Linked DNA regions of Spartinivicinus marinus. The protein of the gene in region 2 binds, or shares a complex with, the protein of the main gene of each other region. Links are inferred from orthologs where the notes say so. Each region holds a gene or a part of one and is shown on either strand. Other genes may lie near its edges.

Region 1 (14,907 bases), 3.7 Mb from region 2 along the record:
TTTGACAATGTAATTGCTAATGTCATGTACCCGTTCATCACCCAGCTGAGAGTCTCTTAAACGAGAGACTGCATCATACTCATACAGCCCTTGCTGTGCTTTAGTGGTAGACTTGATATGCCACTGAATCAACGGTAGTTCTAATGACTTAGCCACCTGTTCTGCCAGCATAGTTTTTCCGGTGCCGGGCTCCCCTTTAATCAACAGCGGGCGCTGGAGAGCAATGGCTGCATTCACTGCCATCGTTAACTCATCCGCCGCTACATATTCCTTGGTACTTGAAAATTTCATTGTGTTTATACCAGCTATCTTTTTAATCTAAAGCCTTTTAAGCCTGTCACTTTTCTATCAAGCTACTGTAGCGAATGGTCAGATTGAACGCAATGGCAGTAAAATAGGCCGCCACAAAAACTAATTGATATGGCGTAACAGAACATTCCATATCAGACACTCGCTTTATTTGTAGCAACCTTGCACGAAGAGTATAGAGAGGTAGTTGAAAAGGTCCTGGATTAAGAAAGTGCTGCAAATTATTCTTTTGCTTTAATTGTAGATACCAACTCCCCCAACTGAAATACTGCTAACTCTCCCGGCTCTAAGGTATTCCAGGTTTCATTCGTGGTGAGCGGTTCCGTTGCTATCACAGTAACAACATCATTAGGGGTGGTTTCTTTTTGAAAGTCAATTTTCAGCTCAGCATCCTTTAATATCGCTTCTGCAAAAGGTGCTCGCCGTGTTAACCAAGATAATTTCGTCGAGCAAAATGCATATAGATAATTAGCCTCGCTTAATAATAAATTAAACACACCATATTCATTGAGTTGACAACACAATTGATGAATAGCCTGCCATATAGGCTCTGGCTGCTCAGGCATTACAGGAAACTGTTGTCTTATTTGAGCTAACATCCAACAAAAGGCATGTTCACTATCAGTGGTCCCCACGGGTAAATAAAATGATAAGGGAAGCGCTTGTTTTGCTTTTTTTAGCTGACCATTATGGGCAAAAGTCCACTTTCTTCCCCATAACTCTCGAATAAAAGGATGTGTATTTTCCAAACAAACTCGCCCAGAGTTAGCTTGTCGAATATGACTAATTACAATACAGCTTTTAATAGGATATTGTTTTACCAGCTCTGCTACTGCGGACTGGTAACTTGGCTGGCTATCACGAAACTCCCGAATCGCTTTTCCTTCATATAACACAATGCCCCAACCATCCTTATGGGGACCAGTGCGCCCTCCTCGCTGCATAAGACCAGTAAAACTAAAGCAAATGTCCGTTGGAACATTGGCACTCATACCTAATAATTCGCACATAACCCTAAAAATTCACGTATAACGCCAGTAATTCGCCTATAGCAGCGATGGATAAGTAAACACTTTTACCTACTATACCATGATACACCCCACGCTTTGAGTATAATGAGTAGGAAAGGGAGCTGTTAATAAACGACGGTTGATTTATTCAGGTTTATCTTTTTTTTCATCCGACTCATCTCCACCTGATAAGTCAAAATCTTCATTCAGTAAATCTTCAGGATCTTCGGTAGGAATATCATCTTCATCTAACTGATCCTTGGCTTCAGCTTGCTCCTCATCCATGGTTTCTGGTGGAGCAGGAGGCGGCTCTTCCTCCCCAGCCACTGGTTCACTGGCCGTTAAGTCTTCAAGGTCATCGGCAGGTAGTTCAATTTCCATATCATCATCTTCTGCCATAGGATCTTTTTCTGGTTCTGGTTCTGGTTCTGGTTCTGGTTCCGGCTCTAGCTCATCAGGTTCTTCTAATTCAACTATTGGCTTTTCATCAACCGCAGGCTTTTCTTCATTTTCTTTCCCTTCCTTACCAGACTCAGCCTCCTCATCTTCAAGTTTTTCATCACCGCTCTTTATGAGTTTTTTATAGGCAAAAAATAACCCACCCAACACCAATATATTGCCCAAAGCTATCCCTGCATAAGTAATCCAGCCTAACTCATCTTCTGCTGTTTCAGCCTCCTCCTCTGGCTCTTCTGCAGTGTCCAACTGTTCTTCAGTCTCAGGCGCTTGTTCCGCTTCAGTGCTCGTATCCACTTCTGGCTCTATTTTTTGTTCAGCTTTTTCTGGTTCTGGCTTAGGAGTAACCCCAGCTTCTGCTGTCGCTGTTTGTGTTTCTGGATAATTCAATATAATTGGGGCTGTTTCAATTTTCAGCGACTGACCATCTTTCGCTTGTGCATTAATATTAAAAAAAACCTTGTGTTGACCTTGCTGTAAACGCTCAATGGAAAATCGCCAACTCCGGCCATCTTTATAAAGGGGAACGGGACGAAGCTGTTTTGTGCCATCTGGATAACGCACTTGGGCGACTACTTTCGATGATTTTCTATCAATCGACTGACTACGGGGTTTCACTACCACTAGGTACTTATCTTGACCATCGTCAGTGAGCAGCTCACTCTCAATCTTAAATGGTTGACGTACCGATACGAGCTTCGCATAACGGCGATTAAACGTATTAGCATCAATAACCAGCTCAATCCGGTAATCCCCTAATTCTGGAAATGGCTTAAGCAGGTCAGTAAAGTGCCCCTCTTTGACAGAGTCTTCTCCTTTTACCGGTTGTTCACTGATCAGTTTTGCAGTTTGATATACTCGCCAACTGCCTTGAATAACCTGTAAAAAATCCTGTTTAAGAATCGTTTTGCCTTGTTCCTCAAACCAAAAGTCCAGCTCTACTTCCTGCCCTAAAAATAAGTTACTGGGGATTTCTTTTACTTTTAATTTCAGGTCACTAACAATGGTAACCCGGTTATCAGGGTCAGGTTCTGCTTGTAACAACCACTCACCTTCATACGGCTTTTGTACAGTGACTAAGTCATACTGATCAGTACTATGCCATTTAATATCATCAGTGGTATTGTCTTTGGAATAGCGTGTTTGATCAGGTGACAGTAGTTGGGTAACCGCTTCAGGGCGGGGTTTAAAGACCAGTAAAGTAAATTCTTCAACACTGGAGTCCACCAAGAATTTATTATCTTTTAATGGCACTTGCTCCGCTGGAGCGGTTTGCTCCAAGGCTTTTAAAAACAGTTTGGTTAATGCTTCAGCATCATTGGCTTCTGAAGAAAATCCACCTGTCTCTATGGCCAGAGTATCCATTAACTCTCGATCAGAATTACTGGATAAAGCAATAGTATGAATCGTGTAACCAGCCTGACTGAGTATTGGAATTTGTTCAGTAATAATTCGCTCACGTTCGGCCTTGTTTTTATCTGGGTCTTTTGCAATATCCACCATGCCGTCAGTTAGCAGGATGATATGACGAGGCTGTTTAGCCTGAGTATTACGATCAAATGCAGCTGCATTGAGGGCTTCTCCAATATTAGTAAATAGCCCTGTTGAATTAATTTTCTCTACTTGCTGTCTTGCTTGTTGTCGCCATTGGTCATTAACGTCTGCATAAGGGACCAGTGGTTTGATATGCTGACCAAAATTCCATACTCCCGCCTTACTGCCTTTTGGTAATAATTCAACCATTAACTCTATTGCAGGCACTCGTAAGTTTTGTGGATCATTAATTTTCATACTACCTGAAATATCCACAAGCATGCGTACATCTGCAGCAGCCACTTTAGCGGCAGACGATTGATCAGATTCTTCTGCAAATACAGCATTAACAGCTACAAAGTGAAAGAGTAGTAAGAATAAAAATGGAATAAATGCCCAGCCACCTTGCCTTAGCGTGCAAATGATAAACTTCACAACCTCTAGGCGTGAATTAAATACGCTTGCCAGGATGATAGACCCAGCCCTTTGAGTCATTGCCAGCTCCTTGCAATAGTGACTAATGACCAGTCTGTGCCAACGCTTCAGATTCATAGAGTCTTATACATATCGCCGCTCAAATGAACATCCAAACCTTCAAGGCTTTTATGCCTGTTACAATTTGTTGTATTCAGGCCAGCAGTAAGTAGCTGCTGTATATAACCGATCAGCACAGGAAAATATCTGGTACCACCATTAAGTTATAGCAGTTTTATTGTAAATGGCACGATTAAGCGGATAGTGAGGCTTAAGAGTTAGGCGGTCTCGCTAAAAAGCTTTGGAGAATAAGTGTGAAATAGTAGGGTATTCCTCTTCTGCTCCAGAATACCCTCCCTCCCATATTTCTCAGCTTCTGCGAAAAACAAGAGATAGCGAAATGATTAGATGCCCTAAATCGTTGGGGTAATCCGCTCTTTAGATTGTTGAGGGGTGCTTTTTGTACGTTTTTTCTGCTTAGTTTGTTGTTGACGAGTAGCAGGCTTACGCTTGTCTTGTGCCTCTGTTTTCGATTTAGTTCGCTTGGCTTTAGGAGATGGCAGAATAATGAACAGCCCTAACAGCAAAACAAACATCAGTAGCTCTGCCACAGCAACCACATGCCCTGCTCGGTAGGCTGACTCCGCCCCTTTGGTTAAGGCATCATATAAGGCCACCAGGCCAGCAGGTGCTAAGTAGTCTTGGTTGTTATCAACATACCATGGAGTAAATAAGGCAACTGCCACAATTCCACGTAACAACCCTTTTAGAAAGCGGCTTAATGATCTTGTCATTCGCACCCAGACTAAAAAACAGCCAAAGGCACTCGCTAAATAAATCATCCAACCGTAAAAATAATGATTTGGATCCATACCGATAATAAATTATACAGCTTAGTTTAAGAAAAGTTTGCTCATCATAATCAAAGAGGCCCGTCAGGTCATTATAAACAAATTAAATAATATTTTAGGGGATTAGTTTTGATTACTGTTGGTTAGGCTTACGACTTCGGTCACACTCTACTTTAGGGCATTGCTTAAGCAGCCTTTTTACTGTTAGTGCTTGAATCTCTTGCTGGGTAGCCAGCAGTTGTGAATTCTTAGGTTGTACAGTCAACCCACAGGTTAACGCTTGCTGTGCTGCTTTTTGACAGCCACTCGTCGCCAAGGCATAACCTAGATTATTCCAGCCCACCGTGTGCAGAGGGTGCTCCTTTACCAAAGTCATGAGAGTATCTATCGATTGTTGTCTCTGTTGATTAGCATAATAGATATTGCCTAACCCTAACAAAGCAATGGGTTGATGAGGCCAGGTTTTTAATGCGGCTTGATAGGCCATAATCGCCGCTTTACGCTGACTGACCTGCTCTAGGGATTGCGCAGCCTTAAGGTATGTAAGAGGATTAGCTGTTGCCGGCAGCCTGTCAGGAGGTAATGCAACTAACCCCCAATAGCTGGCCCTACTCCAAGTTTTCCCAAATAAGGCTAATGGCATTTTATAGCGCTTATGTTGTTCTGACCTCAACACTACCTGCTTTTCCGACCATTCAAACCCTACAACGACCGCGTAATGCCACTGTGGATACCAGCTATAACCCAAGTTCAGCATCACTAACACAGGATGCCCTGCGGTAATTTCAGCCAACAACTGTTGTAAAGAACCTTTCATTTCATAAGCCAATAAACCACGCTGACGCGTAGCGGCCACCAGCTCAATCTGAAAACTACCTTGTTTGGCTGGCGTGTAGACCTCATCCACTAAATCATCTGGCACCACTGGCACATCCCAATAGTTCAAAACGGTTGCCAGAGCAGCAGGTCCACAGTGATATTCGGTTTGAGGAAAAAAGGGGACCTGCTCAAGTTCTACTTGATAAAAGCTGTCAGCATCAAAACGATCAGCAGATAACTCATCCATTTGTTTTATAAAATTATTACTGGCACAACCCGTTAATACCAATAAAATAAAAATGCCCAGCAAGTGCCGGGCATAAGAGATGAGCAGTAAGGATCGAAAAAAATTTGCCACTATTTTCTTATTTAATTAATACAGCGTACAAAGGTAAATATATCCGTCGCACACAGCATATCGGTTACAATAAAGACCACTAAAAACAAGACAATCACACCGGCAACGCCACTACCCGCAGGCAGCTCAGTTAATTTTTCATTGAATTGTGCAAGCTCTTCAGGCGTCATTGCATCAATTCGTGATTTCACTTGTTCTTCTGGTACTCCTAGCGCTTGAAGCTTTTCCTTTACTTCGTCCTCTTCAAGCATACTCAACAGGGCTTCTTTATCTACCTGGTGCTGCTCTTCTGCGATGACCTGATCAGTACCTACCATACCCGCTCGCACCATCGTGCTTTGAATTGAGAGCAGTGCTATACAACAAGTTAAAATAAGCGCCACTAAACGACGCCCACCGAATGTCAGTGCCATTATTTTTTTCCTACTTAAGAAGATGAATTCTGCTCAAGTCTAGAAGTAATATTCCCATAGGGTCAAACAGGCTTTGTTATTCCGTGAGAGTCGTCATTACTGAAGTGAGGATTGGGTATACAACAACTTGTTTACAGATAAACCCTACTATTATTGAATAAATATATTATTTACTCTATTTTTTTCGGCACTGGTCTACTTTAAATAGTGTAATTTACATGCTATTTATTTTCTCAACATCACTGCTAGCAACAAGCCATTGATTAGCCTATTGCAATAATATAGTCAGGCCAATCCTCTTCTTTAACCTGATGCTCGGCCACCATTTGCCCGCGTAACGAAATTCCTGCTTGATGCACTGAATCAGGATTGCCACTGACCAATGGATGCCAGACGGGTAAAGGCTCCCCTTCAGCCAATAACCGATAAGCACAACTAGGAGGCAACCAGTCGTATACTTGTGGTTGGGCTGCCCGAACATCCAAACAACCGGGTACCTGCTGTCGTCGATGTTGATAATCCTGACAGCGACAACTTTGATGGTCTAACCAACGACAACTGATTTGAGTATAATAAACCGCTCCATCATCTTCATCTTCCAGTTTATGCAAACAACATAGTCCACAACCATCACACAAGGACTCCCACTCTGTCTGGCTCATTGCCGACAGAGGTTTAGACTGCCAAAAAGGTAATGGCCTAGCCATTACACAGGGTCTCCTTTAGATAAAAACTCTTCAGGTAACTCAATCAGATAATCTTCTTTAGCAGGTGGCATCTGTAGATAAAACCCCTTTTCATCAATTGCTTTCATCACCTGAGTAACATCAGCTCTTGATAGTGATTTTTCTGGAGTCAGCAACAAGTCCAGCACATGTTCTGGCTTACCAAATAATTGCAATAAAGCCTCAGGCACTTCAGATAATTTCGCCTGTTTTGCCACATATAAATACATTTCATCTTTATTAGGGCTTTTATATATAGAAACAATTTGTTTGTTCATAACAGTAATACATTGCTGTTGTTTTGCTAGTTGTCTTAATTCTACCAGTAGCGACTCGCCCAGCAGCTCACGACGCCAAGGTTGTAAGTTTTCAGGCCAGTTAAAATAACCATCGGATAAACCACTTCTGATTAATGCGTCTAGCTGTTTTTTTCTAATTACCAATTCCGGTGGCAGGCTAAGTGTTGTTGCCACCGTTGCTGCTAGCTTTTTAACTTGAGTAATTAACGATTTACTCGATTTTGGCAAAGGCTTAGGCAACCGCTTAGGCCAGCGGTCTGCGGGCTCTGCCGATGACTTAGCGATAATGCCACAAATCGTACGCCCTTCGCGGGCTACCTGATCTTTACGAATCCCACGCACTTTATCCAGTTGCACCAATTTGCGGGGCTTAATTCTGGCAAGCCACCATAACTGATCATCCGTCAAAAAACGATGACGAGGTATATCCCGCTTTCTCACTTCCTTTTCCCGCCAGGCTGCCAGCTTCCGCAAAATAGCCAGCTCGCTACGTCGCAGCTTCCAGGCTAGTTTAACCTGTTGATAAGCCTGCTCTGGTGGTTGCGGATTAGCCGCCTGCTCAATAAGCTGCTGACACTCTTGTTGTAACCAATCAAGCCGTTGCAGCTTATTCAGTTGGCTCACCAGGGGCTGGTACAGTTGCCACAAGTAGTGTACATCTAGTGCAGCATATGTGATTTGCGCGTCTGATAGCGGACGCTGCAACCAGTCTGAGCGTGTTTCATCTTTCGCAAGCTGAATACCCAACAGCTCAGTAACCAGGCGTTGATAGCCCACCGATGGCCCCAATCCTGAAAATGCTGCGGCCAGCTGAGTATCGAACAAGGGCACCGGGAGTGTCCCTGTTAGTTGTTGAAATATTTCCAGGTCCTCACTGCAAGCATGTAGCACTTTGATGACGTGTGAGGCTGCAAGCACCTTAGCTAAAGGTTCGAAATCAGTGACTTGTAATGGATCAATAAAAAATACCTGCTCAGCCGTTGCTAGCTGAATCAGGCCAGGCTTAGCATAAAACGTCTGGCAACGAAAAAACTCAGTATCCAACGCTAAATGAGACTGCTCTAACCAGGCAAATGCATGTTGGGCTAAGGCCTCATTGGTCGTAATCCAAAGAGGAGAAATGGTTGAGTGGAATCTATCAGTCATTGACTAGCCAGGGCTTACGTCCAGCTAATGCATGAGCCAACGTTCCACCATCAACATATTCCAGTTCACCACCCAGCGGAATCCCATGCGCAATTCTTGATATGCTAACCGGTAGTCCCTGAAGCTGGTCAGCAATATAATGAGCGGTGGTCTCTCCCTCTACAGTAGGGTTAGTGGCTAAGATCAACTCTTCAACCTGGTCTTGCTTTACCCGTTGAATCAACTGATCCAAGCCCAGCTGCTCCGGACCAATCCCTTCAAGTGGAGACAAGTGTCCCATCAGCACAAAATATAAACCGCTAAACCCCCCTGCTTGCTCAATAGCCAATACATCAGCAGGAGTTTCAACGACACAGATAGTTTCTCGCTGCCGACGACTACTGCTACAAATGGGACAAAGAGTTGTCTCACATAAGGTTCGGCATTGCTGGCAATTGCCTACCTGATTGGCTGCCTGCTGCAAGCTATAGGATAGTTGCAATGCGCCATGCCGATCACGCTCTAATAAATGCAATGCCATCCGTTGAGCTGACTTGGGGCCTACCCCGGGTAAACAGCGAAATGCAGCGATTAATTCAGAAATTAAAGGACTAAAAGACATAGGTGTGCTGTAACTGTCGACTAATGCACGAGAGGGGCACCACAAGTGTGTGTTACCCCCTAACTCATTGACGGCTTAAAATGGAAACTTAAAACCTTCAGGTAATTTCATACCACCTGTTAGGTTGGCCATTTTATCTTGATTATTTTTTTCTACTTTACGTACTGCATCATTAACCGCCGCTGCAATTAAATCTTCGAGCATTTCTTTATCTTCTTGCAGCAAGCTAGGATCAATACTCACTCGCTTAACATCATGGCGGCCTGTCATCACAATGCTAACCAACCCTGCACCAGACTCACCCGTCACCTCAGCATTAGCCAGTTCTTCTTGCACTTTTTGCATTTGCTCTTGCATCTGCTGGGCTTGTTTCATTAGGTTGCCCATACCACCTTTAAACATATAAAAACCTCATGTAAGTCAATCTCAATACCAGTAATGCTTAAGAGTCGATAGGCATTACTGAGTTTTCGACGATTGTAGCAGAAAAGTGCTGCATTAATGCCTGCACATTTGGGTCGCTAATAATACTTTGTTCTGCGGCAGTTTGTCGCTCCTGACGCTTCCGGGCACGATAAGCCGCTGGCGTTTCCGCTTTAGTTGCTACCACTTGATCAAGTGAAACTTGAATTTCAGTGGCAAAATAATGCGATAGCGCCTGGCTCACCCGCTGAATCTGACTGTCATTCAGTAATACAGTATGTTCTTTGGCAATGCGGAAATACCAACGTCCAGCAGTTATTTCGACCAGCTCCATTTGCTGGGCAATGGCATTGGCTGCACCACTGATTGACAGTTGAGAGTATAACTGTGGCCAGTCTGTCGGCTGTACGGTGTCCAAAGTAAATGTTTTTGCTACCTCTTCTTTAAGCATAGTCGCCGAGGGAGCAGGTTCAGCCATTTCTGTAGTCGATAGTGGTGTTCCAGTAGGAGCCACTGTTACAGTTAAGTCCGCAGCATGCTCCCTTTCATCCACAATGGCCTGCTTAAGTGCAGAGGTATTCGCTACTGGTATATCTACTGTATTTGCGGCAACCCCTGGCACTGGTTGTTTAGGATTTTTGATAGCTGCTGGAGTAGCACTTGTCACTGGCGGCTCTACAACAGATGATGATTGCTGATATGCACTGGCTGTGGAGTATTCGTAGTCTGGCACCATCGCTTCAGAATACTGCTGATAAGCTTCTAATTCAGCCACCGACTCATTGACTGTTGCCACCGGGTTCAAGGCCCTTGATGGTTGAGCTGTCACTTGCTGGCTAGGAGGCTCGGCAACAACTGGGTCATGTGCAGCAGGCACTGGTACTTGTACAGCACTAGCAGACGCATCTTCTATTGAATTGCTTGGTGTTGAGTCTTCTGCCGGTTGAGAAATGGTTGATTCAGTGTGTGTAGGAGATGTCTCTAACGGCTGTGGCTCAGTGGACTGCTCAGGCTGAGTAGTCGCTTCAACATGGCTTGCACTGCTTGAAGTATTGGTGGTTGAAACATTGCTGGTTTGATTCGGCTGAGAGCCAAGATCATGAGGTTTATCTGTAGTAGATAAGGCCTCATTACCAGGTAGTGGCTGAGTAGGTGGTATTACCGGCCCCTGCTGAGGGCGAAAAGCCAGCATCCGCAACAACACCATTTCAAACCCTGAGCGCGGGTCTGGCGCAATCGCTAAATCCTGTCGCCCCTGCAAGCCTATCTGATAAAATAGTTGCACATCTTCTGCCGTCATGGCTGTTGCGAGTGCCAAAACCTGCTGCTGATCCCCCTGACTGTTATCGACAGCATCCGGTACCATTTGCGCTAACGCAACCCGGTGGAGTACCGACAGCATATCTGCAAGTACGCTGGCGTAGTCAGGAGCAAATTCTGCTAAGTGTGCAACGGCGGCTAATACTGCAACAGGTTGTTGACTGGCTAATGCTGCTACCACTCGATAGACCTGCCGCTGATCAATCGTACCTAACATGGCAGCGACTTTATCTTCTGTCACCTGGCCATTACCAAAAGCGATGGCTTGATCCGTCAAGCTTAGTGCATCTCGCATACTGCCATCCGCAGCTCGACCTATTTGCCACAGCGCTGTTGACTCATAACCCACCTGTTCAGCCTCCAGTACTGTTGTCAGGTAGTCGACTATCCGCTCTGGTGGCATATTTTTTAGGCCAAACTGTAAACACCGAGACAAAATCGTGATTGGTAATTTTTGTGGGTCAGTCGTTGCTAGCAAAAATTTTACATGGGGCGGTGGTTCTTCAAGCGTTTTAAGCAATGCATTAAAGCTGTGGGCCGACAGCATATGTACCTCGTCAATCAGGTACACTTTAAAACGACCACGGGTCGGGGCATACTGCACATTATCCAGCAGTTCGCGGGTATCTTCCACTTTGGTTCGGGATGCCGCATCTACTTCCAATAGGTCAACAAAACGTCCCTGATCGATTTCCTGACAAGCAGAGCATTGGCCACAAGGCTCCGAGCTAATACCCGTTTCACAGTTCAAACATTTGGCTAAAATACGAGCAATGGTAGTTTTTCCTACCCCTCGCGTGCCAGTAAACAAATAGGCATGGTGTAACCGGCCATGATCCAGTGCATTAATTAATGCCTGGAGTACATGATTTTGTCCAACCATTGCTTTAAATGTTTTTGGCCGCCACTTTCTGGCCAATACCTGATAGCTCATTTAGCTGCCTGAAGTCGCTGATTGATGAGATGTTGCATACTACTTTACTACCGCAACAGATAAAACTTCTCAGTATATCAAACTTTGCTTTTACGCCTAAAATTTTACTAAGGGACGTGCACCTGTAGGATAATAGGGAGAACCTAATTATTAAGTCATTTCTATTATCAGATATCAGACGAAAGGATACTTGAGTTGCAAGATTGATACTGCTTTAATAGCCTCACAATATTGACTACTGGTGCTATTTTTATACATCAAGTTTGACTATATTGAGCTCTGGGTAAATAGCCATTGGCTAACATAAAAATATAGGCATAACGCCTTAATCAAGAGACAAAAAGCTTTAAGACATAAGCAGTACTCAGTGACTCTTAACAGAAAAATGTAGACGTTAACTTATTACCAACTGAATCGACATACATCAAGAATAGGACTGACGTCCTTGCCAACCTGCTAACCTAAGCAAGGTGGATTCCGGTGACGGAGATGTGGCCACGGCCCAATTGAGATGCAATCGTGCATCAAGGCTAGGCAACTAAATAGGCTCTCTCAAACCAAACGTCAGTTCTCTGTTTAAGTAGCAGGAGAACACGATGATCAATCAACACCTCTTTCAGCACAATAGCGCAAGTGCCTTTGCTCCCTTGCCCAAACCTGCTGATATTACCTCTCAACAGGAACTTGCTGAGTTCGCTGGTCATGTTGAGCATCAACAATATCACTGTCTGCTCTATTATTGGGCCAGCCAGCTGTGGATTAAGCAACCAAAGCGTCATAGCAAGCCATTATGGGTAGTGTATGTTGAATACCGTGACCATACCCGTAGCTGTCGCTATCAACCTTTTTACTTTGCCAGCTTACCCTTAGCTCGCCAGTTTATCCGCCAGCAAGTTACCCATTGTGAGCTACCCAATATTTCATCGAAAGCCACCCGAGAATTTCCTATTAAACGTACACATTAAAAACCTCTTACTGAAGCAAGCAAAACCTGAAAGAAACCCAACTCAATGGGTTTCTTTAAAATGCAATGGATTTGTTTAATAGGTATACCAGCCGTTTGGAGTATGCTTTTTACCCTACAACCGCTGTTTTTCAAGCTAAAGATCACATCAACTAGCACTTCGCCCAGTTAACCAGTTTTAGAAATAAGGTCTATGCTTAACAGTAAATTCAGCACTGCTAATCCAATTCAGGTCAATTAAATAATGATGTAAAAGAATCAATGGACCGCAAACAAATAAATACAACAGCAGTGGACTGATGTATTGCTGAGATAACCAGGGAGGACATTGACATGTTAACGCACACGGTAGTAGCAGGTGATACCTTAGGGCGAATTGCTAAGCAATATTACGGTGATGCCATGCGCTATCCAGAAATCGCCAAAGCTAACAAATTAGATGACATTAATCGCCTAGAAATCGGTCAACAATTGATTATACCTGATGTAGAGCAAACACAACCAGTCAAGCAACAGCCAGTAAAAAATGCAGTGGATACCGAAGAAGCAGAGACTGATAGTCTCGTTAGCTTGTCACAACTAGAAAAGATTCTCCCCCGCACTAAAGCAGAAACTTTGTCTCATTACTGTTCTGCAATTAATCGCTGTCTTCATAAATATCAAATCAATACACCACTGAGAATTGCCCACTTTATTGCCCAAATTGCCCATGAAAGTGGTGGGTTACGCTATGTCAGTGAAAACTTAAATTACAGTAAAGACGCGTTAATACAGGTGTTTGGTAAATATTTCCCCAACGACAATCTGGCTAGCCAGTATGCCCGAAACCCTGAAAAAATAGCCAACCGAGTTTATGCTAATCGCATGGGAAATGGCAATGAAAACAGTGGTGATGGCTGGCGTTTTCGTGGTCGCGGCTTTATCCAGCTGACGGGTAAATCAAACTATCAAGCTTATAAAAAAGACAGTGGTGTCGATGTAGTTAGTATGCCTGATGAGGTTGCGCAAAATCCTACTGTTGTCGTAGATGCTGCTGGATGGTACTGGAATAGAAACAACTTAAATCGCTATGCTGATCAAGACGACATTCGTACCATTACTCGTCGTATTAACGGTGGTTTAAATGGCCTGGATGACCGCCAGCATTACCTCACCCAGGCAAAGCAAGTGCTAGGCAGTTAAACGCGGTATTGTAACAAGTTGCTTTCCTCCCCCCCATGCAGTCACAAGCTGCATGGGTATACGCTAAATTCCACTTGCCTAACTCACTCATTCGCCTTAGGATAGGCCCCCTCTTCTTTTCTTATCCTGAATCTACATTCAGCAAAAATTAAATACATTGGACCTGAGCAAAACAAGGCCTGAGGTATAAGGCTTAAGAACAAATAGTGTTTGAGTCTGCCAGGGTAGCAGACAAGTTTAGTAATGAGTGATCACTCACAATCTATTCTTACCCAAACAGTGGAAAGAGAGTAGTCGCTTACCTTTTTCTCTGTACACCACTGGCTTTCATTTTTAGTTCATCACAAGTTAACAAGACACGGTGGATTCAAGACACTACAGGCATTCAAGGCACCACTGATTGTAGTTCGGGATGCCGAATTTTTGGCATTTTCAGTAAACGAGGTTGTATTTGTGACTGCCATTGATAATCAACGAATGGGGGTAATATCTGCCCTTATTGCTTTCTTTATTTGGGGTACTGCTCCCCTCTATTTTAAGTGGGTAGCAGACGTTCCTGCTCCGGAAGTACTGGTGCACCGAGTGATCTGGTCGGTGATTTTATTGCTGCCACTACTCTGCTTCACTGGGCAACTACGCAGTGCTTTCTCTTTATTAAAAAACAGACGACAGTTCAGCGGCTTGTTATTATCCTCCACATTAGCGGCCCTAAACTGGCTGACATTTATCTGGGCCATTGGCAATGATAAAGTGCTTGAAACCAGTTTAGGTTACTTTATTAACCCTTTGACAACCCTTTTACTGGGCTATCTATTTTTAGCCGAGCGATTATCTAAAAGACAATATTTTGCCGTGTGCTTAGCCATTATTGGTGTTGCGGTTGAACTATTGAGTTTGGGTAAGCTCCCTCTGGTCGCACTGATATTGTCCAGCAGCTTTAGTGTTTACACATTAGTACGAAAAAAAATCCAGGTACCCGCCATTCCTGGACTATTTATTGAGACATTACTAATGCTGCCTATTGCTGCAAGCTATTTTATTTATCTGTTAAATACGGATACTAATTACTTTAACTGGCAACAACTAGAAC
Region 2 (14,813 bases):
TCTTTATTAGTGGGTGGGCCGGAAGGTCTGGCGCCAGAGTGTTTAGCTAGAGCTGAACAAAAGTGGTGCCTTTCTCCTTTAACGCTTCCTCATCCGCTGGTTCGAGTATTGGTAGCTGAACAGCTGTATCGTGCTTGGAGTATTCTCCAGAACCACCCTTATCACCGTTAAGCAAAGCAAGTATTAGTGATGAGCAATGAATGACCGGGATACTCTGAAGGACCATAGGCGAGAAGTTAAAATCTTTAAAAACCGGATTGTTCTTGCTGCATTTTGTCTGGTGCTATTAACCGGGCTACTACTATCAAGATTATTTGTTCTACAAGTTGTTCAATATAAAGAGTTATCAACTAAGTCAGATGAAAATCGGATTCATTTAAAGCCAATCCCACCAACCCGAGGCTTGATCTACGACACTCATGGCATATTGCTGGCGGATAATAAGCCAAGCTTTAACCTGTCTTTAATTAAAGAGCGCATCAAAGATTTAGATGCTACGGTGCGTGACCTGGCTACACTAATAAACATTTCAGAAGAAGAAATTCAGGGTTTTTATAAACGCTTACGTAAAAGGCGTGCTCCCTATGAGCCAGTGCCACTAAAGCATGGTTTAACAGAAGAAGAAATAGCCATTATCTCTGTGAATGAACAGCGTTTCACTGGTGTTGAGATCGAAGCCCAGCTGGTTCGCTTTTATCCACAAGCAGAACCTTTTGCTCATGCAGTTGGTTATGTAGGAAAAATTAATGAAAGAGAGTTAAAGCAGCTTGATCCTCAAAAATATAGCGGAATGCGTTCAATTGGAAAAATCGGTGTTGAACGTTTTTATGAAGAGGATCTGCTTGGTCAGGTGGGCTATCAGGAAGTTGAAACAAACGCTAGAGGCCGTGTATTAAGAGTTTTAAACCAGCAGGATCCCCAGCCAGGGGTTAATTTAACTCTGTATTTAGATAGCTATTTACAACAAGTTTCGTATGAGGCGTTGGCTGGTAAGCGTGGAGCTATTGTAGCAATTGAGCCTAAAACAGGTGGGATACTCGCTATGGTTAGTCAGCCCGCTTACGACCCTAATTTATTTGTTTCTGGTATTCCTTATAAAACGTATAGTGCTTTAAGAGACCACCCAGATCGTCCTTTATATAATCGTGCATCGTTAGGAGAATATCCTCCAGCTTCAACTATAAAGCCAATGCTGGCACTAGCTGCTTTAGACTTGGGTGTAAGGGAACCCAGCTATAAAATTTTTGATCCTGGTTACTATAAACTGCCCAATAAGCCTCGTTTATACCGAAACTGGAAGCGAGGAGGTCATGGCTGGGTGAATTTGGAGCGAGCAGTTTATGTATCTAATGATACTTATTTTTATGACTTAGCTTTAAATATGGGGATTGATGATTTACATGATTATTTAACTAAGTTTGGTTTAGGTATACGTACAGCAATGGATGTTGCTGAGCAGCGGCCGGGGTTGATACCGTCTCGTGAGTGGAAAGAGGGTGTTAAAGGAGTGCCTTGGTTCCCTGGAGAAACCTTAATTAGTGGAATTGGCCAAGGCTATATGCTATCCACACCACTACAACTAGCAACGGCAACAGCTGTGATAGCTAATAGAGGTAAGTGGATTCAACCCAAACTACTTAAGTCCGCTTCTGGAGAAATAAAACGAGAGTTACCTACCGCTCCAAAATCAATAGAGGTGTCTAACCCAGCTTACTGGGATTTCGTTAATGAGTCCATGCGTAAAGTAGTTCATGATCCCCGTGGTACTGCTAATTACCGAATAGGCAAAGACTTACAATACACCATGGCAGGAAAAACAGGGACAGCACAAGTGGTTGGGATTAAACAAAATGAGCGTTATGATGCGAAAAAACTAAAAAAAATCCACCATGATCACGGTTTATTTATAGCATTTGCACCGATTGAAAATCCACAAATAGCGATAGCGGTTATTGTCGAAAATGGAGGCGGGGGAAGTTCTGCTGCAGCACCTGTTGCTCGTAAAGTGCTAGATGCTTATTTGTTACCCAAGTTGGCAGAGCAGCGATTAGCGGTGAGTAAGCCTGAATGAGTCCAGAATATGTAAGACAACTGTCCTCTGTTACCCATGGGCAGCTAAGCAAGCCTCCGGGGTTTTGGTTTAAGCTCCACCTTGATCCAATTTTACTGGGTGCTCTGTTATTGTTAACAGCGGGGGGCTTATTCATTTTATTTAGTGCCAGTGGTCAAAGCGAATCTATTATGACCAGGCAATCGATTTATCTTGCTATTGGTTTTGTGGTGATGGCTTTGTTTGCCCAAGTGCCCCCTCGTATTTTTTGTCGCTGGGCTCCTTGGGTATACCTAATCGGCTTAGCACTGCTTGTTGCAGTACTGTTGTTTGGCACAGGTGCAAAAGGTGCTCAGCGCTGGATTGCCGTACCGGGTATGTCCAGTGTGCGGTTCCAGCCTTCTGAAATTATGAAGCTGGTCATGCCAATTGTGGTTGCTTGGTTTCTATCAAAACATATCGTTCCTCCTTCATTTAGAGCTGTTATAGGTACATTGCTGTTGGTAGCCATTCCAGTAGGCTTAATTGCGAAGCAGCCAGACCTGGGAACATCGTTGTTAGTAGCAGCGGCAGGTTTTTTTGTGTTGCTACTCGCAGGCTTGCGCTGGCGCTTTATTTTTGGAGCTGTAATGCTTGCTGTACCTGCTGTTTATGTGATGTGGCATTTTGTCATGCGAGAGTATCAAAAGCAGCGAGTGTTAACTTTTTTAGAGCCTGAAAAAGATCCCTGGGGAGCTGGTTGGAACATTATTCAGTCAAAAGTAGCCATCGGCTCAGGTGGAATACATGGAAAAGGCTGGTTAGCAGGTACCCAATCGCATCTTGATTTTCTCCCTGAGAGCCACACAGACTTTATTATTGCTGTATTAGCGGAAGAGTTTGGGCTAATTGGCGTTGTGCTATTGTTGTGTATTTATGCTGTTATTATTACACGTGGACTTATTATTTCTGCTAAAGCACAAACACTGTTTGGCAAACTGTTAGCAGGTAGTGTGACTCTCACTTTTTTTGTATACATTTTCGTAAATATTGGGATGGTTAGCGGATTGCTGCCAGTGGTTGGTGTACCATTACCATTAGTGAGTAGGGGGGGGACCTCAATAGTTACTCTGATGGCAGGTTTTGGTATTTTAATGTCAATTCACACTCATCGAACACTGCTAGGCCGGACCACATAGTGCTTATTAAGCACTAGAAATAAATTGCTAGTACTAGAATAAAATAGTAAATCGCGTCTCCTAAACTATAAGGCAGTTAAAGTAACAAGTTTGCTTATACAGTTTACAGTTATAGCCTAACAAGCAAGTATTGTTGTTTGAAAATAGTTATTTAAACATAGCTGCTTGAAAAAGGTTGTTTAAAAAATAAACCAGCTGAGCTTTTTGTTGTTTTTGCTGTCATAAGAAACAGTATTTTTCAGTTGAGCTATCAGCTTAGTTCTTACAAGATTGATTGAGTTGAGTGGTATGGTTTTGGTAAAAAAAGCAATTTTAATGGTTACTCTTCCCCTTTTATCATTAGGGGCAATGGCTAAGCAGACAACATCCACTGCTTTTGATAAGCAAGTGGTTGAACACTTTGTTGCTGAAATGGAAGCTAAACACCAGTTCAGCCGAAACACACTGGAAACCTTGTTTGCCAAGGTTGAAAGAAAGCAGTCAATACTCGATGCAATGAGTCGCCCAGCAGAAAAAACCAAAACCTGGGGTGAGTATCGAGAAATCTTTTTAACCAATAAACGAATTAAAGGTGGTGTGGAGTTCTGGCAAAAGAACCAGCAGGCACTAACTAGAGCTGAGCAACAATATGGTATTCCAGCAGAGATTATTGTAGCGATTATTGGCGTAGAAACTTTTTATGGTCGTCAGTCAGGCCGTTTCAGGGTAATGGATGCATTATCAACACTGGGTTTTGAGCACCCGAAGCGAGGGCCGTTTTTTCGCAAGGAGCTTGTAAATTTTTTACTGATGAGTCGTGAACAAGGCATAGATCCTTTAGCACTCAAAGGTTCTTATGCTGGAGCCATGGGTTATCCGCAATTTATTCCCAGCAGTTTTAGAAAGTTTGCAATTGATTTTAACAATGATAAGAAAGTTGATATTTGGAAAAACTCTACAGACGCGATTGGTAGTGTAGCTAATTACTTTAAATCTCATGGCTGGGAAACAGGTAAACCTGTACTGGCAACGGCAAAAGTATCAGGGAAAAGCTACCGGCAAGCATTACAACCAAAACTAGAGCCACAAAAAACAATAAGTCAGATTAAGTCTCTGGGCTGGGAGTTTGCCACACCTGTTGTAGATAAAACAAAAGCAAGAGCTATAGAGTTAACTGGAAAACAAGGTGTAGAGCATTGGGTAACACTACCCAACTTCTATGTTATAACTCGATATAACCACAGTACATTATATGCAATGGCTGTTTACCAATTAGGGCAAGCAATTAAAACTGAGCGATTAGCGTTAAATCAATCAAACTCTAAAGGGTGAGTTATACTTAAAACTGTAGTGGTTTTTTGTTGATAACTGACTTTAAGCAAGGTAAATGGCGGCATGTTTAACTTGAAAAAAAACTCTTGGTTTTTTTCTGTACTGAGTATTTTTGTCTTATGGCTGGCAGGCTGTACTTTTAATCCTTCTATTGAAAAGGATGGAGCACCTAAAGGCGACTTTGATGCTGCGAGGGTTCCTGATGCAGTACCTCGCCCACATTATGGAAAAACTAAGAGCCGCCCTTATAAAGTGCTTGGAGTGACTTATAACCCGTTAAAGTCAGCTACTGGTTATACAGCTGAAGGCGTAGCATCTTGGTATGGCACTAAATTCCATGGTAAAAAAACGGCTTTAGGTGAGACATACAATATGTATGGTATGTCAGCTGCCCACCGTACGTTGCCACTGCCCTCCTATGCTAAAGTAACTAACCTGGATAATGGTAAATCAGTTGTTGTGAGGGTAAATGATAGAGGGCCTTTTGTTAAAGATCGCTTGATAGACTTGTCTTATGCTGCTGCCAAGAAGCTGGACTACCAAAAGAATGGTACGGCCAGAGTTAAAGTTGAGGGCATTGTTCCACCACAGTATCAAGCCAAAAAAACCACCCAAACGGCGCCGGCAAAAAGCTTATTGAATGACTATACCAAAAATAAAAGGATGTATTTGCAGGTAGCTGCGTTTAGTCAGCTAGAGTCAGCTCAGGCATTAAAGCAACGTTTGCATACCTTAACTAAGCTACCGGTTACGGTATTATACGCCCCTTCTGCTGCTCACCCTTTACATAGAGTTCGAATTGGCCCAATCTCAGATGCTGAACAGCTTGAGCAATTAAGATTAAGGATTGCTAATGCCAAGTTGGGAAGCCCGCATGTAGTGCTCGAATAGATTTTAATTTGTATGCTATCACTAAGGACGATATGATGAGTAAACAGAAATTTACCATACTTTCTAACTAGGCTATTGTAAGCATTATTTCTTATTAACGGGCCTGAATGGTTTTTATTGGGGACATTAAGTCAGCGAGCTTGATTTTCGCTTATTATGAAATACTTCAAATTTTTTTCAGTGAAACTTACTTCTTTTGTTTTACTTATTAGTTTGCTAGGTGCTAACCAAGCACTGGCTGTAATTCCTTCGCCGCCCAAACTAGCAGCAAAAAGTTATCTGTTAATCGATGCAGATACTGGCGAAGTGTTGGTGGAAGAAAATGCTGATGAAAAGCTACCACCTGCCAGTTTAACTAAAATGATGACAGCTTATATAGCTGAGGCAGAAATTGCTTCAGGTAACTTGCAGTTAAATGAAACTGTTACAGTTAGTGAAAAAGCTTGGCAGATGAAAGGCTCCTTGATGTTTATTGAGGTAGGGGAGCAAGTCTCAATCGAAAACCTGCTAAAAGGAATTATTATTGTATCTGGTAATGATGCCAGTGTAGCAATGGCAGAGCATATTGCAGGTAGTGAAGAGTCGTTTGCGGATGTAATGAATGCTACTGCGGCCAAACTGGGGATGGCTAATACCCATTTTGTTAATGCAACTGGCTGGCCAGCAGAGAATCACTATACGACAGCAAGAGACCTAGCCAAGCTGGCAAAAGCTATTGTTTACGACTACCCAGAGCGGTATGGTGTTTATTCTGAAAAGTATTTTCAGTATGGGGTTGATAAACGTACAGGAAAGCCTTTAAAGCGCCAAGCCAACCGTAATGCACTATTATGGCGAGACTCAGCAGTTGATGGGCTGAAAACTGGTTATACCAAAGAGGCTGGTTACTGTCTGGTTACTTCGGCTAAAAAAGAAAATCAGCGGCTTATTTCAGTGGTAATGGGAACCAAAAGCTCAAAAGCACGGGCAGCAGAAAGTCAAAAGCTGCTGACGTATGGGTTCCGCTTTTTTGAAAATGTAAAAGTTAAGTCAGCAGGGGCTTCACTAGAAAAAGTCTCTGTCTGGAAAGGTGATGCCAATCGTGTATCAGTCGGTGTTGCTGAAGATTTAGTGGTGACAATCCCAAGAGGGGAGTCGAAAGCGCTAAAGGCTGAAATGGAAGTTAACGCTGTAATTGAAGCACCACTTGAACAAGGTCAGCCACTTGGGGCAGTAAAGATTTCTTTAAATGACCAGCTTATCAGAGAAGTGCCTTTAGTTGCTTTGGAGTCAGTAGCAGAGGCTGGTTTTTTCAAGAAACTGTGGGATCAACTACGACTGTTTTTTTTCCAGCTATTCACGGATTAGCCCTTCCTCCTCCTTGCCCAGGCCCTCTTAATGAGGGCCTGTTTCGTATATGGCCATACTAAAGTTAACTCAAATCAGTTTCTTGCTTTGCTTTAGTGATGAGTGCTTGTGCTTTAGGTAAAAAAATTTACAATAGGAAACAAAGTTTATTATTGTGAATAAAAAGCTTCTTAAGTAAGCACTAACGCTGGCTAATAAGATTTCTTGACTGGCTAGACGGATGTATAATAGGCAGATTATCTGCACTAACTAATAGCCTTAGCGGGACAATAGTTTGAAGAAACCCTTGTCCGCTAACTTTTACGACAGTCTCATAGCGAGAGAGCATTGCTGGTTGATATATGACTGAACAAGATAAAAGTCAGACACCTCCTAAAATAGAGTTTCCATGCGATTACCCAATTAAAGTAATGGGTGTAGCAACTACTGACTTTGAGCAGTTTGTTATTGATGTTATGAAAAAACATGACCCTAGTTTCAGTGGCAAAGCAGCCATTCGTGATAGTCGCAAGGGTAAATACCAGGCTGTTAATGTCACGATTACTGCGACTGGGGAAGACCAGCTAAAAGCTATATTTGAAGAGCTAAAAGCCAGTGGTCGCGTGGCGATGGTGCTATAGACAAGAGGCATTTATGAAAGCACCAGCAGATCAGCCGCTTATTTTTCGCTATCTCAGTCAGCAGTCATACTCTGATGTGTTTCAACTGATGAAACAGTTTACAGAGAGTAGGCAGCCTGAAACAGCTGATGAAGTTTGGTTGCTAGAGCATGACCCCGTTTTTACTCAGGGTCAGGCTGGTAAAACAGAGCATGTGCTACTGCCAGGAAATATCCCTGTTGTTCAGGCCGATCGTGGTGGTCAAGTGACTTATCATGGTCCAGGCCAGTTGCTAGGTTATCTACTACTGAACTTAAAACGGCTGGGCTGTGGGGTGAGAGAGTTAGTTACACTAATTGAGCAAACATTAATTGATACATTGGCTCAGTTTAATCTTGAGGCTGCTGCCAAGCCTGATGCACCTGGTGTTTATGTTAATGGTGCGAAAATAGCTTCTCTGGGTCTGAGGGTAAGACGAGGCTGTTCATATCATGGCTTTGCCTTAAATGTGAATATGGATTTAGAGCCATTTGCTCGTATTAATCCTTGTGGTTATGCAGGTATGAAAATGGCTGATATGGCAGGGTTGTTAACCAGGCCAAAGCTCACCCTTGGTGAGGTGAGTGCTATTATCCAGCAAGGCCTGCAACAACGGCTGGGGTACACAAGGGTGGTGACTCATGGTAGTACTGCTCAAACTGAAACAAATACAGATTGGGATTAGCAAATGACAGATATGCAACCAATGCCGCCTGCTAAGAAAAAGCCAGTACGTGTTGAGCGTGGAGTAAAGTTACGTGGTGCTGAAAAAGTTGCCCGTATACCTGTAAAAGTAATCCCAACTGAAAAAGAAAACATGCCTCGTAAGCCAGATTGGCTGCGAGTCAGAATGCCAATTTCACCTGAAGTAGACCGTATTAAAAAGTTGCTGCGCAAACACAAGCTGCATACGGTGTGTGAAGAAGCTTCTTGCCCAAACTTAGGTGAGTGCTTTGGTGGTGGTACAGCAACCTTCATGATCATGGGGGACATTTGTACCCGCCGCTGTCCTTTCTGTGATGTGGCTCATGGCCGTCCGAACCAGCTGGATGCAAGTGAACCTGCTCATCTTGCTGCTGCTATTGCTGACCTGGGTTTAAAGTATGTGGTAATTACTTCTGTAGATCGTGATGATCTGCGTGATGGTGGGGCCCAGCATTTTGCTGATTGTATCCGTGAAGCCAGAGCAAGAAGCCCGAAGCTGGAAATTGAAGTTTTAGTACCAGATTTTCGTGGCAGAATGGAAGTAGCCTTGGATATTTTAGGTGAAACACCACCAGACGTGTTTAACCATAACCTTGAATCTGTACCAAGTCTGTATCGGAAAATTCGCCCTGGCTCTGATTATCACTGGTCACTGGATCTATTAAAGCGCTACAAAGAGCGGGTACCCCATGTGCCAACCAAATCAGGCATTATGCTGGGGTTGGGAGAAACTAAAGAAGAAGTAATTGAAGTGATGCATGATATGCGTGAGCATAAGATTGAAATGATCACGTTAGGCCAATATTTACAGCCTAGTCGTCATCATTTGCCTGTGGATCGCTTTGTTCATCCAGATGAGTTTGCAGAGTTGGCAGAAATTGCTAAGTCATTAGGCTTTGATAAAGTGGCCAGCGGTGCTCTAGTTCGCTCTTCTTATCATGCTGACCTGCAAGCCAAAGAGGATATGATTATCTAAGGGCGTTTTAAATTACAAAAAAAGCCCTCAAAATAAAACGTTTTCGAGGGCTTTTTTATTTTTAACTTTGTGATCTTTTTATATCTGAGCACCTGCCAGCTTTAACGTCAGTTGAGTTAATTCATCCCAGACATTTTCTTTGATTAGCCCTTTAATTGCCGTATCAATCTCAGCCGCATGTTGCAGCATTGACCGGAAGTCTTTTTCTCTATGGCGTCGAGCAGCTTGTTGAATGAGAGGCTTGCGTTTTGGCCAAATTTTTAATTGTTTACAAACTTGGTCAACTGAGTTTCCTTGATGTACTAAGTAACTAAACTCTGATAGGTTGCGAACCTCTCTAGTGAGAGCCCATAAAATAAGCGTGGTTTCTGAGGCTTCAGCTTTCAACCCTGAAATAATTCTTAGGCAGTGCCTTATATCACCCTGTAATGCTGCATCAACCAGCCCAAATACATCATAACGTGCGCTATCTGAAACAGAGTCAGTAATATGAGTCGCTGTGACTTTACCATCAATAGCCAGCAGCTTAAGCTTCTCTATTTCCTGGGAAGCAGCTAGTAAGTTTCCTTCAATACGATCTGTCAGTAGCTCAATCGCTTCTGGGGAGGCTGAGAGGCCTGCTTGTTGAAATCGCTGCTTCAGCCAGTTTGGTAAACGACTGGGCTCAACTGGCCAAATAGGTAAGAAAATACCTAGTTGGTCGAGCTTTTTAAACCATTTACTGCGTTGAATAGCGCCATCTAGTTTTGGAGTGATAACTAATAAAATATTGTCAGGGGAGGGGTTCTGACAGTAGGCTTCAAGTGCTTTATTGCCTTTTTCACCAGGTTTTCCATTAGGGATTCTCAACTCTATCAGTTTTCGATCAGCAAATAATGATAGCGCATTGGCTGACTCAAGTAGCAGGTCCCAGTCAAAGCTAGTTTCAGCATGAAATAATTCTCTCTCAGTAAAGCCCTGATTGCGGGCAGCTGCACGAACCTGGTCAACGGCTTCTATTTGCTGTAAAGGCTCGTCGCTGGCTATTAAGTAAATAGGTTTAAGGGGTTTTAAATGGGAGGGTAATTGATCAATACGAATTTTCATGGCGGGACTGTAGGCCTGATATATTACCAGGCCAAAAAGGTTAATTTATAAAGGCTGCTTTTTTTTCTCTTCTGCTAGTTTTTTTGCCTCGGCTTCTGCTTCTGCATTTTCTATATCAGTGTTGCTAAGTGCGGCTAAGCGTAGCTGAATTTGACGGATAATATCTTTATCCAATTCTTCTGTAATAAGTCGTTCTTCACTTGCTGAAGCAGCTGCATTATTAGGCTCATGAAGAAATACTCGCTCTGCTTGTGCTTTGAATGGGCCAATAATTACCAGTCCAGAGCGATTTTCCAGTTGGTATTTATTGGTTAATCTTACCCGGTATTCTGCGGCTTGAGCATTTCCAGAAAAACTGGCTACTTTTCTTTCTTGCTCATTGCTAAGCACTTTAAGTGTATAAGGCGCTTGGTCAGACACGCTGATATTATTAGCTTCCAGGCTATGGACGAGCTTGCGACTAAACTGACTGTAATTATCAGGGGTAGTTACTTTTAAGGTGGATAGTAGTGGTGCTACTTCAACTAAGCCTCGTAGTTGAAAGCCGCAGCCCGTCATTAAAGTGGCTGCCATCACTGTTATTAATGCTTTCCCTAACAGGTTGTTCAGGGTAATCCGCATAGCTTACTCCTAAATAAACAGGTCGGCTTAGCCGACCACAATATTGACCAGTTTGTTTGGAACAACAATCACTTTGCGTACAGTTTTATCCGTAATAAATTTTTGCACGTTTTCACTTGTTAAGGCCGTTTGCTCAACACTGGATTTATCAGCATCAGCAGCAACCTCAATTTTGGCTCTGACTTTACCATTGACTTGAACTACGTACTGTAGAGTGGTACGAGTTAATGCACTTTCATCAACTGAAGGCCAAGTGGCATCAACTACTGCTCCTTGATGGCCTAGTGTTTGCCATAAATTGTGCGCAATATGAGGTGTAATTGGCGCTAAGGTTAATACCATGGTTTCAAGGGCTTCTTGGGCAACTGCACGACCTTGAGGGGAACTATCCTCAAATTTTGCTAATGCATTAACCAGCTCCATGACCCTGGCAATAGCGGTATTGAAAGTTAATCGGTTAGCAAAGTCATTGGTAATATCGCGTATGGTTTCATGGGTTTTCCGGCGTAAATCTTTTTGCGAGTCACTTAGCTCAGCAGGATTTACCTTGTCAGCTGGGCCTCGGCTTGCATGTTCATAAACCTGTTTCCAGGCACGTTTTAGAAAACGGTGAGCCCCTTCTACACCAGCATCTGACCATTCTAATGATTGCTCAGGTGGAGCAGCAAACATAGTAAACAAGCGGACAGTATCAGCACCAAACTTGCTGATAATTACCTGTGGGTCGATGCCATTATTTTTTGACTTCGACATTTTGCTCATACCGTCATAATGAACTGGCTGGCCATCGACCTTATGCGTTGCTTTAATCAGACGCCCTTTGTCATCAAGTTCAACTTCAACATCTTGTGGTGAAATCCAGATTTTGCCGCCTTTGTCATCACGGTAATAGGTTTCAGCCAGTACCATGCCTTGGCACAACAGACGCTTGAATGGCTCATCACTGCTAACTAAGCCCTCATCACGCAGCAGTTTGTGGAAAAAGCGTGCATATAATAAGTGCAGAACTGCGTGCTCAACACCTCCAATATACTGGTCGACAGGCAGCCAATGGTTGGCCTTGTCTTTGTCTAGCATGCCATCGTTAAATTTGGCACTACAGTAGCGGGCGTAATACCAGGATGACTCCATAAAGGTATCAAAGGTATCGGTTTCACGAGTAGCAGCTTCACCTGTTGCTGGGTCAGTGGTTTTAGCCCACTCAGGATTACTTTTAATAGGTGACTGCACGCCATCTAAGGTGACATCAGTAGGCAATTCGACGGGTAGTTGCTCTAGAGGGACTGGGACAGCTTCGCCATTGTTGCGGTGAACCATAGGGATAGGTGTACCCCAGTAGCGTTGACGAGAAACACCCCAGTCTCTTAGGCGGTAATTAACCTGCTTGCTGCCTTTGCCTGCTTCAATTAGAAAGTTGGCAATGGCTTCAAATGCCTGCTCGAAATTCAGGCCATCAAATTGATCTGAGTTGATTAAAACCCCCTTCTCAGTAAAGGCGGCTTTGCTCAGGTCACACTCAGAATCGTCAGTTTCGGGCTTAATGACTTGCTTAATGGTTAAGCCATATTTAGTGGCAAACTCCCAGTCTCGCTGGTCGTGGCCTGGCACAGCCATTACTGCACCTGAGCCGTAGTCCATCAAGACGAAGTTGGCTACCCAAACGGCAACCGGTTCGCCAGTAATAGGGTGAATAGCGGTTAAGCCTGTATCTATCCCTTTTTTCTCTATAGTGGCCATATCAGCTTCGGCCACTGTGTTTTGTTTACACTTTTGAATGAAACTGGCCAATTCAGGATTATTTTTTGCTGCCGCTAAAGCGATGGGGTGTTCTGCTGCAAGGCCTACATAGGTAACACCCATCACGGTGTCAGGGCGAGTGGTATAAATTGAAAAATCGGCTGGGGCATCTGCAACTGGGGCTGCCAGTTGAAACTGCATTTCTACTCCTTCAGAGCGGCCAATCCAGTTTTTCTGCATGGTTTTGACTTGCTCTGGCCAGTCAGGTAGTTGCTCTAAATCGGCCAATAATTCATCCGCATAATCAGTGATTTTGACAAACCATTGGGGAATTTCTTTTCGCTCAATTAAAGCACCTGAGCGCCAGCCACGACCATCAATAACCTGCTCATTGGCCAGCACAGTTTGATCTACAGGGTCCCAGTTGACGGTAGCCATTTTTTTGTACACCAACCCTTTTTCAAAAAGGCGGGTAAAAAACCATTGTTCCCATTTGTAGTAGTCTGGTTGGCAAGTAGCTAATTCACGAGACCAATCGTAACCAAAACCTAAGCTTTTTAGCTGATCTCGCATGTAGGCAATATTTTCTTCCGTCCATTTGGCGGGGGCGACTTTATGTTGAATTGCTGCATTTTCCGCTGGTAGGCCAAATGCGTCCCAGCCCATCGGTTGCAGTACATTTTTACCCTGCATCCGTTGAAATCGGCTGATCACATCACCAATGGTGTAGTTACGAACATGTCCCATATGTAGCCGTCCACTGGGATAGGGAAACATGGAGAGGCAGTAAAATTTTTCTTTGCTGGAATCTTCGGTGACTTCGAATGAACGATTGTCATTCCAGTACGCCTGTGCGTTGGCTTCAACACGCTGGGGTTGATACTGTTCTTCCATTGCGATGATCGGGATTTCTCTAAAAGGTTGCTAACAAATAGTGATAAAGTCTAAACAGCGTAGGATACATTAGACAGAAGATAACGGGTAGTGCTGATTCATAGTCTAACCTTATATTAAGCAAATTGTGAAAAAGAGGATGATAGCAACCAAATTTTCGTTAGTGTGTTGTTTCTTGTGGTAGCCACTAAAGAGAGTTTTATCGCTTAGTTTTTGTAACCCGCGGTAAATAGGGTTATATAGAGTAAATGCTCATGATGAGCTGGGATGGATAATGAAACTACATTTGGTTTGGGATAACGGAGTTTTATACCCGCACAATGAACCACAACAGTTACAGTCAGTGGTGCCTGCTAGTAGTGAACAAACTCCTGAAACCAAACAAACAACCTATGATCACCTAATTGACTCTTTAGAAAAAACCCTGCAAGGTTATCAGACGCGACAATGGCAAGCGGTTGATAAACCTGACCAAAAGCCTTCCGATGTGGTGGAGATACCTGACCTGTCTCATAATGAGCTGGAAATTGTCAGTGCTTATTTTCGTAAAGATGCCAGCTTGATCTGTCGTTTTTTAAAGTAAAAATAATATTTATTTTTTATACTGCTAGCTTTTACACTGTATAAACAGTAAGTAAAAGATTTACCCGAGTGCTTTATTATATTTTGGGTATTCAGGCTAGGTATATTTTCCCAATAAGACGACTTTTTGGATCTAATATTAAATGTTACACACCATGATTAAGTTATTGGTGCTACCTCCTGGCATCAATTTAGTCTTGTTGTTGTTCGTAGGGATATTGTGGTTTAAGCGACGTACGATGGCTTTGTTTTTATTAATTGTTACATTTTTGCTTACCTATTGTCTGGCGACCCCGTTTGTAGCCAATAAGTTGCTGCAACATCTTGAATCTGGTTTTCAACCATTAGATATCAGTGATAATAGCCAGCTTCATGCAGAGGCTGTTGTAGTGCTTGGTGCTGGACGACATTCCCAGGCAGCCGAGTTTTCGGGGGAAGATGCGCCGTCAGCGTTAGGGCTTGAAAGGATGTTGTATGCTGCACATTTAGTTAAGCAGCTTCAGTTACCGCTGGCGGCGGCGGGTGGGGCTGTTTTTGATCCTGAAATGGAAAGCGAGGCCAGCATTATGGGCCGCTATTTTTTGGAGTATTTTCACATTATTACCCGCTGGCAAGAAGGAGGCAGCCGCAATACCTGGGAAAATGCCATTAATTCCGGGCGAGAGTTTGGTAACCAAGTATCCACGATTTTATTAGTAACTCATGCTTGGCATATGAAACGGGCAAAAGCCTGTTTTGAAAAAGCAGGCTTTACGGTAATTCCAGCGCCTACCCGTTTTACCAGTGATAGTTTGCCG

The links.
Region 1: the proteins of holA (region 2) and dnaX are in contact, whole or in part, in a cryo-EM structure (PDB 8GIZ), measured with the Escherichia coli proteins. The link is inferred for Spartinivicinus marinus from one-to-one orthologs.

The regions. Positions count from the first base shown.
Region 1 is NZ_JAPJZK010000001.1:5,273,819-5,288,725, reverse strand. Bases 9,055-11,976 are described here. They hold dnaX (DNA polymerase III subunit gamma/tau), read right to left. Parts: upstream 11,672-11,976; coding sequence 9,437-11,671; downstream 9,055-9,436. Other genes in these bases: OQE68_RS23715 (YbaB/EbfC family nucleoid-associated protein), read right to left, coding at 9,070-9,396. Also shown: OQE68_RS23765 (AAA family ATPase), read right to left, coding at 1-291; OQE68_RS23760 (class II glutamine amidotransferase), read right to left, coding at 531-1,319; OQE68_RS23755 (VWA domain-containing protein), read right to left, coding at 1,464-3,803; OQE68_RS23750 (hypothetical protein), read right to left, coding at 4,196-4,576; OQE68_RS23745 (PA2778 family cysteine peptidase), read right to left, coding at 4,767-5,810; OQE68_RS23740 (PA2779 family protein), read right to left, coding at 5,822-6,223; OQE68_RS23735 (YcgN family cysteine cluster protein), read right to left, coding at 6,487-6,930; rnd (ribonuclease D), read right to left, coding at 6,930-8,393; recombination mediator RecR, read right to left, coding at 8,386-8,994; OQE68_RS23705 (hypothetical protein), read left to right, coding at 12,268-12,636; OQE68_RS23700 (LysM peptidoglycan-binding domain-containing protein), read left to right, coding at 12,969-13,817; EamA family transporter RarD, read left to right, coding at 14,271-14,907. UniProt on the Escherichia coli protein: Part of the beta sliding clamp loading complex, which hydrolyzes ATP to load the beta clamp onto primed DNA to form the DNA replication pre-initiation complex.
Region 2 is NZ_JAPJZK010000001.1:1,560,881-1,575,693, reverse strand. What follows is about bases 8,179-11,006. They hold holA (DNA polymerase III subunit delta), read right to left. Parts: upstream 10,183-11,006; coding sequence 9,175-10,182; downstream 8,179-9,174. Other genes in these bases: leuS (leucine--tRNA ligase), read right to left, coding at 10,831-11,006; OQE68_RS07205 (LPS-assembly lipoprotein LptE), read right to left, coding at 10,228-10,803; lipA (lipoyl synthase), read left to right, coding at 8,179-9,096. Also shown: 23S rRNA (pseudouridine(1915)-N(3))-methyltransferase RlmH, read left to right, coding at 1-171; mrdA (penicillin-binding protein 2), read left to right, coding at 197-2,071; rod shape-determining protein RodA, read left to right, coding at 2,068-3,228; mltB (lytic murein transglycosylase B), read left to right, coding at 3,517-4,539; OQE68_RS07235 (septal ring lytic transglycosylase RlpA family protein), read left to right, coding at 4,603-5,430; OQE68_RS07230 (D-alanyl-D-alanine carboxypeptidase family protein), read left to right, coding at 5,611-6,777; OQE68_RS07225 (HP0495 family protein), read left to right, coding at 7,119-7,397; lipoyl(octanoyl) transferase LipB, read left to right, coding at 7,411-8,100; more of lipA, read left to right, coding at 8,104-8,178; more of leuS, read right to left, coding at 11,007-13,434; OQE68_RS07195 (hypothetical protein), read left to right, coding at 13,709-14,017; OQE68_RS07190 (YdcF family protein), read left to right, coding at 14,172-14,813. UniProt on the Escherichia coli protein: Part of the beta sliding clamp loading complex, which hydrolyzes ATP to load the beta clamp onto primed DNA to form the DNA replication pre-initiation complex.